DNA from 3 places in the Streptomyces sp. PL-29 genome. Region 2 is predicted to be linked to each of the others. Evidence: predicted binding sites of a transcription regulator. Region 2 holds the regulator's gene; each other region holds the start of a gene.
The links. Region 2 encodes HrcA, which represses chaperone genes, less so after heat shock. Its sites were predicted from a motif close to TTNGCACTCNGNNNNNCNGAGTGCNAA; they were not measured.
Positions count from the first base shown of each region.

Region 1: a site for HrcA is predicted at 1,670-1,696, ahead of groL (chaperonin GroEL). Genes of this name have one in related genera too.
Region 3: a site for HrcA is predicted at 1,892-1,918, ahead of groES (co-chaperone GroES). Genes of this name have one in related genera too.

Region 1 is NZ_CP136996.1:3,066,816-3,070,086, forward strand. Features, by position in the region: gene groL (chaperonin GroEL) at 1-1,538, opposite strand, end outside; gene R4Z63_RS13930 (cold-shock protein) at 1,975-2,181, opposite strand; gene R4Z63_RS13935 (MoaD/ThiS family protein) at 2,567-2,845, opposite strand; gene thrC (threonine synthase) at 2,883-3,271, opposite strand, start outside.
Region 2 is NZ_CP136996.1:2,259,774-2,263,044, forward strand. Features, by position in the region: gene dnaJ (molecular chaperone DnaJ) at 148-1,284, opposite strand; gene hrcA (heat-inducible transcriptional repressor HrcA) at 1,285-2,301, opposite strand; gene R4Z63_RS10390 (MBL fold metallo-hydrolase) at 2,455-3,174, shown strand; gene R4Z63_RS10395 (DUF3097 domain-containing protein) at 3,209-3,271, shown strand, end outside.
Region 3 is NZ_CP136996.1:4,214,361-4,217,631, forward strand. Features, by position in the region: gene R4Z63_RS19455 (sensor histidine kinase) at 1-500, opposite strand, end outside; gene R4Z63_RS19460 (response regulator transcription factor) at 490-1,170, opposite strand; gene R4Z63_RS19465 (hypothetical protein) at 1,355-1,804, opposite strand; gene groES (co-chaperone GroES) at 2,062-2,370, shown strand; gene groL (chaperonin GroEL) at 2,482-3,271, shown strand, end outside.

The sequences.
Region 1 (3,271 bases), 810 kb from region 2:
GTCAGGAACAGCGCGGCGATCGACGCGGCGTTCTGCAGCGCGGAGCGCGTGACCTTCGCCGGGTCGATGATGCCCTCGGCGATCATGTCGACGTACTCGCCGGACGCGGCGTTCAGGCCGTGACCGATCGGAAGGTTGCGCACCTTCTCGACGACGACGCCACCCTCAAGACCACCGTTGACGGCGATCTGCTTCAGCGGGGCCTCCAGGGCGAGCTTCACGGCGTTGGCGCCGGTCGCCTCGTCACCATCGAGCTCCAGCTTCTCGAAGACCGCGGAGGCCTGCAGCAGGGCCACGCCACCACCGGCGACGATGCCCTCCTCGACGGCCGCCTTCGCGTTGCGAACGGCGTCCTCGATGCGGTGCTTGCGCTCCTTGAGCTCGACCTCGGTCGCGGCACCGGCCTTGATGACGGCCACGCCGCCGGCCAGCTTCGCGAGGCGCTCCTGGAGCTTCTCGCGGTCGTAGTCCGAGTCGGAGTTCTCGATCTCGGCGCGGATCTGGTTCACACGACCGGCGACCTGGTCGCTGTCACCGGCACCGTCGACGATGGTGGTCTCGTCCTTGGTGATGACGACCTTGCGGGCGCGGCCGAGCAGGTCGAGACCGGCGTTCTCCAGCTTGAGGCCGACCTCCTCGGAGATGACCGTGCCGCCCGTGAGGATGGCGATGTCACCGAGCATGGCCTTGCGGCGGTCGCCGAAGCCCGGGGCCTTGACGGCGACGGACTTGAAGGTGCCGCGGATCTTGTTGACGACCAGGGTCGACAGGGCCTCGCCCTCGACGTCCTCGGCGATGATCAGCAGCGGCTTGCCGGACTGCATGACCTTCTCCAGGAGCGGCAGCAGGTCCTTGACCGAGCCGATCTTGGAGTTGACGATCAGGATGTACGGGTCGTCGAGAGCCGACTCCATACGCTCCATGTCGGTGGCGAAGTACGCCGAGATGTAGCCCTTGTCGAAGCGCATGCCCTCGGTGAGCTCCAGCTCCAGACCGAAGGTCTGGGACTCCTCGACGGTGATGACGCCTTCCTTGCCGACCTTGTCCATGGCCTCGGCGATGAGCTCGCCGATCTGGGTGTCGGCGGCGGAGATGGAGGCCGTGGAGGCGATCTGCTCCTTGGTCTCGACATCCTTGGCCTGGGCGAGCAGGGCGGCGGAGACGGCCTCGACGGCCTTCTCGATACCACGCTTGAGGGCCATCGGGTTGGCGCCGGCGGCCACGTTGCGCAGGCCCTCGCGGACGAGCGCCTGGGCCAGGACGGTGGCGGTGGTCGTGCCGTCGCCGGCGACGTCGTCCGTCTTCTTGGCGACTTCCTTGACCAGCTCGGCGCCGATCTTCTCGTACGGGTCCTCGAGCTCGATCTCCTTGGCGATGGAAACACCATCGTTGGTGATCGTGGGGGCGCCCCACTTCTTCTCAAGGACGACGTTGCGACCCTTGGGGCCAAGGGTGACCTTGACGGCGTCGGCGAGCTGGTTCATCCCACGCTCGAGGCCGCGGCGGGCCTCCTCGTCGAACGCAATGATCTTGGCCATCTGAAGTGGTCCTCCCGGACAGCGGTGGATTGCTCCCAGGACCGCGCCCGCGCCCGCGACGGACGGCCTGCATGCCCGGCGGTTCCTTCCCACCGGACCCTGCGGGCCTCACCGACCCGGTCCTCGTTTCAGTAGCACTCTCACTCGTAGAGTGCTAACGCCAATGATTAGCACTCGACCCCCGAGAGTGCAAGCGGCTTCGAAGAAGCCTCGGCGCGGGGTGGCGGTCGGGTGACGGGCGGGCGCAAGCGGCTTCGAAGAAGCCTCGATGCGGGGGTGGCGGTCGAGTGACAGGCGGGCGCAAGCGGCCCCGGGGAGAACACGGGCACACGGGGGACACGCGAGGGGCCCACATCCCGGACACGGGATGTGGGCCCCTCGTAGGTCTTCCGGGTCTTCGACGGAAGACCGAGCGTCGGTGGTCGATGCTCCGGGACTAGCCGAGCGCGAGCTTGACCATGTCCGCCTGCGGACCCTTCTGGCCCTGCGAGATCTCGAACTCGACCCGCTGACCCTCTTCAAGGGTGCGGTACCCGTCCATCTGGATGGCGCTGTAGTGGACGAACACATCCGCACCACCGTCGACCGCGATGAAGCCGTAGCCCTTCTCCGCGTTGAACCACTTGACGGTGCCCTGAGCCATGCCTAACTCCCCTATTACTGGCCCTTGCGCGGGAACGCACTTCGCGTTCCCGGGTCAGAACTTGCGTCGGAACGCGTCGACCGAGGCTGAATGTATCTGCGCGAGTGCTGTCTGCAACAGGTCAATCCGACGAGAAATCTGGACACCGAGAAACATTGAAATAGAGTGAAAATTTGGCATCTTCCAGGGCAACTCGGGCCAGACATATCTCGCCAAAGCCCCATACCGCGCCCGCACATTGACCCGATGTCGACCCTCACGCGACCCGTTCATATGCAGCGGGCAAGTCCAGCGGAGGGGACTTCCCCAACTCTACCGTGCCCAATCAAACAGAATTACCCCCTCCGCTTTTAGCGGAGGGGGTAATTTCGGTTTGTCGGGAGGGTCAGCAGCCGCCCGCGACGGCCGGGATGATCGACACACCGGCGCCGTCCGGCGTCACCGCCGCCAGACCGCCCTCGAAGCGCACGTCGTCGTCGTTGACGTAGACGTTCACGAAGCGTCGGAGCTTGCCCTGGTCGTCCAGGACGCGCGCGGCGATGCCCGGGTGGTTCTTCTCCAGGGACTCGATGACCTCGGCGAGGGTCGCGCCCTCGGCCGGGACCTCGGCCTGACCGCCGGTGTAGGTGCGCAGGATGGTGGGGATGCGGACGTTGACGCTCATGGCGCTACTGCCTTTCCGGTAGTACGAGGGAGGGTGGTCAGGCCAGGCCGGCGGCGCGGAACGCGTCCAGGCTGGGGCGGATGGTGGCGGTCTGCCCGCTGTCCGCGGCCACCGCCTCCAGGGTCTTGAGGCCGTCGCCGGTGTTGAGGACAACGGTGGTCAGCGCCGGGTCCAGCTGCCCGTTCTCGATGAGCTTCTTCGTCACGCCGACGGTCACGCCGCCCGCGGTCTCGGCGAAGATGCCCTCGGTCTGCGCGAGGATCTTGATGGCCTCGACGACCTGCTCGTCGGTCACGTCCTCCACGAAGCCGCCGGTGCGGCGCGCGATGTCCAGGACGTACGGGCCGTCGGCCGGGTTGCCGATCGCGAGGGACTTGGCGATGGTGTTCGGCTTCTGCGGGCGGACCACGTCGTGACCGGCCTTGA
Region 2 (3,271 bases):
TGCCACGTCCCGCCCAGGGCGCCGAATCACCGCATTCGCCTGGCATAGTCCCGTTCCCGGCGGGCGGACGGCCGGCCTCGCGGGCACGCGAAGAGCCCGGCCCGGGGTGTCCCCGGACCGGGCTCGAAAGCGGCGTCCGCCGTGCGGTCAGCGACCGTTGAAAGCATCCTTCAGACGGCTGAAGAGGCCCTGCTGGCCCGGCGCGAACTGGCCCATGGGCCGCTCCTCACCGCGCAGCTTCGCCAGCTGGCGCAGCAGTTCCTCCTGCTGGGCGTCCAGCTTGGTCGGGGTGGTGACCTCGACGTGGACGATCAGGTCTCCGCGCCCGCCGCCGCGCAGGTGGGTGACGCCGCGCCCGTGCAGCGGGATCGCTTGGCCAGACCCGGTGCCGGGCCGGATGTCGATCTCCTCCAGGCCGTCCAACGTCTCCAGCGGACATTTGGTGCCGAGCGCGGCCGCCGTCATCGGGATGGTGACGGTGCAGTGCAGGTCGTCCCCGCGCCGCTGGAAGGTCGGGTGCGCCAGTTCGTGGATCTCCACGTACAGGTCGCCGGCGGGGCCGCCGCCGGGGCCGACCTCGCCCTCGCCCGCGAGCTGGATCCGGGTGCCGTTCTCCACACCGGCCGGGATCTTGACCGTGAGGCTGCGGCGGGAGCGGATCCGGCCGTCGCCCGCGCACTCGTGGCACGGGGTCGGGACGACGGTGCCGAAGCCCTGGCACTGGGGGCAGGGGCGCGAGGTCATGACCTGGCCCAGGAAGGACCGGGTGACCTGGGAGACCTCACCGCGTCCACGGCACATGTCGCAGGTCTGCGCCGAGGTCCCGGGGGCCGCGCCCTCACCGGAGCAGGTGGTGCAGACGACGGCCGTGTCGACCTGGATGTCCTTGGTCGTCCCGAAGGCCGCCTCGTCCAGCTCCAGGTCGAGGCGGATCATGGCATCCTGGCCGCGCCGGGTCCGCGAGCGCGGTCCGCGCTGCGAGGCCTGGCCGAAGAAGGCGTCCATGATGTCGGAGAAGTTGCCGAAGCCGCCCGCCCCGAATCCGCCGGCTCCGCCGCCGCCCGAGGAGGACAGCGGGTCGCCGCCGAGGTCGTAGACCTGCTTCTTCTGCGGGTCCGACAGCACCTCGTAGGCCGCGTTGATCTCCTTGAAGCGCTCCTGCGTCTTCGGGTCCGGATTCACATCCGGGTGGAGTTCACGCGCGAGGCGCCGGAAGGCCTTCTTGATCTCGTCCTGCGATGCGTCGCGGCGCACGCCGAGAACGGCGTAGTAGTCCGTGGCCACTTACGACTCCGCCAGGATCTGTCCGACGTAACGTGCCACTGCGCGTACCGCTCCCATCGTTCCGGGGTAGTCCATGCGGGTCGGTCCGACCACGCCGAGTTTGGCGACGGTTTCGCCGCCCGAACCGTAACCGACCGAGACGACCGACGTGGAGTTGAGCCCCTCGTAGGCGTTCTCGTGCCCGATCCTTACGGCCATTCCCGACTCGTTGGCCTCGCCGAGGAGCTTGAGGAGCACGACCTGCTCCTCCAGCGCCTCCAGCACCGGCCTGATCGTCAGGGGGAAATCGTGTCCGAAGCGGGTGAGATTGGCGGTACCGCCGATCATCAGCCGCTCCTCCGCCTCCTCGACCAGGGTTTCGAGGAGCGTCGAGAGCACGGTGGACACCGTGCCCCGGTCCTCGGCCTCGAAGGACTCGGGGAGGTCCTGGACGAGCGGGGGGACATCGGTGAAGCGCCGGCCGACGACCCGGCTGTTGAGCCGGGCCCGCAGGTCGGCCAGCGAGGCCTCGCCGAAGGGGCTCGGGCAGTCGACGAGCCGCTGCTCGACGCGCCCGGTGTCCGTGATCAGTACGAGCATCAGCCGCGCGGGGGCGAGCGAGAGCAGCTCCACGTGCCGGACGGTCGACCGGGTCAGGCTGGGGTACTGCACGACCGCGACCTGACGGGTGAGCTGCGCGAGCAGCCGCACCGTACGGCCGACGACGTCGTCGAGGTCGACGGCCCCGTCGAGGAAGTTCTGGATGGCGCGACGCTCGGGCGTCGACAGCGGCTTGACCCCCGCGAGCTTGTCGACGAAGAGGCGGTAGCCCTTGTCGGTGGGGATCCGGCCGGCGCTGGTGTGGGGCTGGGCGATGTAGCCCTCTTCCTCCAGCACCGCCATGTCGTTGCGCACGGTGGCGGGCGAGACGCCGAGCCGGTGCCGCTCGGTGAGCGCCTTGGAGCCGACCGGCTCCTCCGTCCCGACGTAGTCCTGGACGATGGCGCGCAGCACTTCGAGTCTGCGTTCGCTGAGCATCGCGCACACCTCCAGCCTGATCCGTTGCCGTGTTCTGCCGTGTTCTGCCGTTCGTTGGCACTCTGTGCGTTCGAGTGCCAGAGATCCCCCGCTCAGTGTACGGCCGGGTGGTGAGACCGTGGCAAGGGAGGCCCGCCAGGGTAGCGTCGCGGCATGGACGTGCATTGGGAAGAGGCGGGCTGGGAACGGCTCACCGCAAGGACCGGCCGGCGGCGTCTGCCGGTGTGGGACTGCACGGTGGGACTGGTGGTGGGGGACGGGTCCGTCCTCCTCGTCGACCCCGGATCGTGCGTGCGCGAGGGCACCGAGGTGCGGGCCGAGGCCAAGCGACTGACGGGCCGGAGCGTGACCCATATCGCATTCACGCACGGTCATTTCGATCACGTCCTGGGCGCGTCCGCCTTCCCCGGGGCCCAGGTCTTCGGCGCGGTCGGGCTGGCCGCGCTGCTCGCCACGGGCCGCGAGGAGCTGCGCCGGGACGCGGTGCGGCACGGGCTCGCGCAGGCGGAGGCGAGCGAGGCGGTGGACCGCCTGGTGCTGCCCGGCCACCAGGTGTCGGGCGAGTGGACGCTGGACCTGGGCGGGGTGCAGGTGCTGCTGGCCAACGTGGGGCCCGGGCACACCGGACACGACCTGGCCGTCTTCGTCGCGGGTGACCGCGAGACCGTGTTCTGCGGGGACCTGGTCGAGGAATCGGGCGAGCCGGTGGCCGGCCCGGACGCCGTGCCGCGGCAGTGGCCCGCGGCCCTGGACCGGCTCCTGGCGCTGGGCGGCGAGGACGCACTGTACGTACCCGGTCACGGAGCAGTGGTCGACGCGCGGTTCGTGCGTGCGCAACGCGCCACACTGGCGGCCCGTTCCGGCGTGTCGTAGCGGGGAGGGCCACCGCTCTCCTAGTGTCGACCGGATGCGCGAGTACTCCCCCGACCTGACCCCGCAGTGGAAGCGCCCCAAGGCCGTCCCGGAGGTC
Region 3 (3,271 bases), 2.0 Mb from region 2:
TCGTCCACGTCGCCGAGGACGGTCATCGCGTACACCGTGTTCCCGCCGGGCGCCGGGACGGCGACCACCGCGCGCCGGTGCCCGCCGGGACGCTCGGGAGGGAGTACGGCCGAGCGGGAGTCCTCCCCGGGGCCGGGGCGCGGTGCGCCGTCCAGGTCGGGGGTGTGCCGCGGGTCGCCGCCGGTCGCGGCCACGGTCCGGCCGGCGGGGTCCCGTACGAGGACCAGGTCCACGCCGTTCTCGGGCGCGGGCAGCCGCCCGCCGGGCGGCGGGGTGCGGGCGTCGAGCTGGGCGGCGGCTTTGAGGGCGGCGAGCTCGGTCCGGCCGGTGGTGTTGTCGAGGAGGTTGGCCCGCAGCAGGGCGTGCATCCAGAGCCCGCCGGCGGCCAGTACGGCGGCCATGGCGAGGGCGGCGGCCGCGGCGGTGCGCCCCCGGATGCCGGGCCGCCCGCGGCGGGCGGCCCGGGTCTCGCCGGATCCGCGACGCCGCTCAGCCACCATCGGGCGCCATGCGGTAGCCGGTGCCGTGAACGGTGAGGATCGAGCGGCGTCCGAAGGGGGCGTCGATCTTCTTGCGCAGCGAGGAGACGTAGACCTCGACGATGTTCGGGTCGATGTCGTGCGGGGTGTCCCAGACCTCGTCCAGGATGTCCTGCTTGGCGACGGCGCGGCCGGGCTGCTCCATCAGGCAGGCGAGCACGCCGAGTTCGCGGGCGGTGAGCTCGATGTCCCGGTCGCCGCGGCGGCAGCGGCGGCCGCGCGGGTCCAGGACGAGGTCGCCCGCCTGGAGGGTGCCGCGGTCACAGGCTCCGGCGCGGCGGGCCAGCGCCCGGATCCGGGCGGCCAGGACCACGAAGGAGAACGGCTTGGTGAGGTAGTCGTCGGCGCCTGCGTCCAGGCCCTCGGCCTCGTCGTACTCGCCGTCCCTGGCGGTGAGCATCAGGACCGGGGTGGTGTCGCCGTGGGAGCGCATGCGGGTACAGATCGCGTGCCCGCCGGGACCCGGGAGCATCAGGTCGAGCAGGACGACGTCGTAGGGGCCGCCGGCGAGGGCGAGGTCCATGCCGCGGTGGCCGTCGTGTGCGACGTCGACCAGGTGCCCGTCGGCGGACAGGCCGCGCCGCAGGGACTCGGCGAGGCCTTCTTCGTCTTCGACCACGAGGATGCGCACCGCTCAAGCGTCACATATCGCCCGTCTTGTGTCGTACCCGGTCCCCTGCGGGGTGCTCGGCGGGGCGGTGTGGGTCCGGTCGGGGAGCGGGGTCGCCGCCGGGGCGTCTCCTCGGCTCGGCGTGTGCGGGGCGCCGTCTTCCGACGCCGCCGAGCCGCGCAGCGACCCCGCAGGGGAGGGGGATTCATGCCGGCGACCGCCGCGCACGGGACAGGGCGTCGCGGGTGGCTGCCGTCAACGCCCAGGCCGGGAAGGCCAGGGCGGTCAGGCCCAGGCCCATGGGTGCGAGGGAGGTGAGGATGCTCATCTGCACGGCCCCGTCGGCATCGGGCCCGCTGACGCGGGCGGCGACCGAAGCCTGCGGCCGCTCGTCGAAGACGCCGTCGATCCCGATCCCGCGGAGAGTGAACGATCCGTCGGCTGCGCTGAAGGAGCCCGCGCACGTCAGCGTGCGGTCCCCCATGGAATTCGGGTCGCCCCACACGCACCGCTCGGCGCTGAACCTGCCGTCCACTCCCGTCAGCTGGATGATGAGCCGCGGTACGGCCGCGTGGAACATCCGGATCCCGACGGCGAGCCCGATGGCGATCGGGACGGCGTGCACCCACCGCACACCGGAGTTTGTCCTGGTCATGTCCGGGAGAAGAGTGATCTCGAACGCATGCGCGAAGAGGGTTTCGGGGATCGAACCGGCCTCCGCGCAACGCCGGGAGGTCGGGAATTGGCACTCCGCTTGACCGAGTGCTAATCGCCGGAATAGTCTCGCACCTGGCACTCGCCCCCGGCGAGTGCCAACACAGCGACAGGCAGGTCCGGCACCCGCGACGACGGATCGACCTGGTCGCCACCTCAGACAGTTAACCCCGGATCTCCGAAGGGGGAGGTCGGACAGTGACGACCGCCAGCTCCAAGGTTGCCATCAAGCCGCTTGAGGACCGCATCGTGGTCCAGCCGCTCGACGCCGAGCAGACCACGGCCTCCGGCCTGGTCATCCCGGACACCGCGAAGGAGAAGCCCCAGGAGGGCGTCGTCCTCGCGGTCGGCCCGGGCCGCTTCGAGGACGGCCAGCGTCTCCCGCTGGACGTCACCGTCGGCGACATCGTGCTGTACAGCAAGTACGGCGGCACCGAAGTGAAGTACAGCGGCGAGGAGTACCTCGTCCTCTCGGCTCGCGACGTGCTCGCGATCGTCGAGAAGTAATTCGCTTCACAGCACTGCTTTGAGCTACGCCCCTGGTCACCCCGCTGATTGCCGGGCGGCGAGGGGCGTAGCTCGTTAAACCCGAGTTTTCGAGAGGGCTGAACCGCTCCCATGGCGAAGATCCTGAAGTTCGACGAGGACGCCCGTCGCGCCCTCGAGCGCGGCGTCAACAAGCTTGCCGACACGGTCAAGGTGACGATCGGCCCCAAGGGCCGCAACGTCGTCATCGACAAGAAGTTCGGCGCCCCCACCATCACCAACGACGGTGTCACCATCGCCCGCGAGGTCGAGCTGGACGACCCGTACGAGAACCTGGGCGCCCAGCTCGTGAAGGAGGTGGCGACCAAGACCAACGACATCGCGGGTGACGGCACCACCACCGCCACCGTGCTGGCCCAGGCGCTGGTCCGCGAGGGTCTGCGCAACGTCGCCGCGGGTGCTTCCCCGGCCGCCCTGAAGAAGGGCATCGACGCCGCGGTCAAGGCCGTCTCCGAGGACCTCCTCGCGACCGCCCGCCCGATCGAGGACAAGTCCGACATCGCCGCCGTGGCCGCGCTCTCCGCGCAGGACGCCCAGGTCGGCGAGCTCATCGCCGAGGCGATGGACAAGGTCGGCAAGGACGGTGTCATCACCGTCGAGGAGTCCAACACCTTCGGCCTGGAGCTGGAGTTCACCGAGGGCATGGCCTTCGACAAGGGCTACCTCTCCCCGTACATGGTCTCCGACCAGGAGCGTATGGAGGCCGTCCTCGACGACCCGTACATCCTGATCAACCAGGGCAAGATCTCCTCCATCCAGGACCTCCTGCCGCTGCTGGAGAAGGTCATCCAGGCGGGCGGCTCCAAGCCGCTGCTGATCATCGCCGAGGACGTCGAGGGCGAGGCGCTCTCCACCCTCGTCG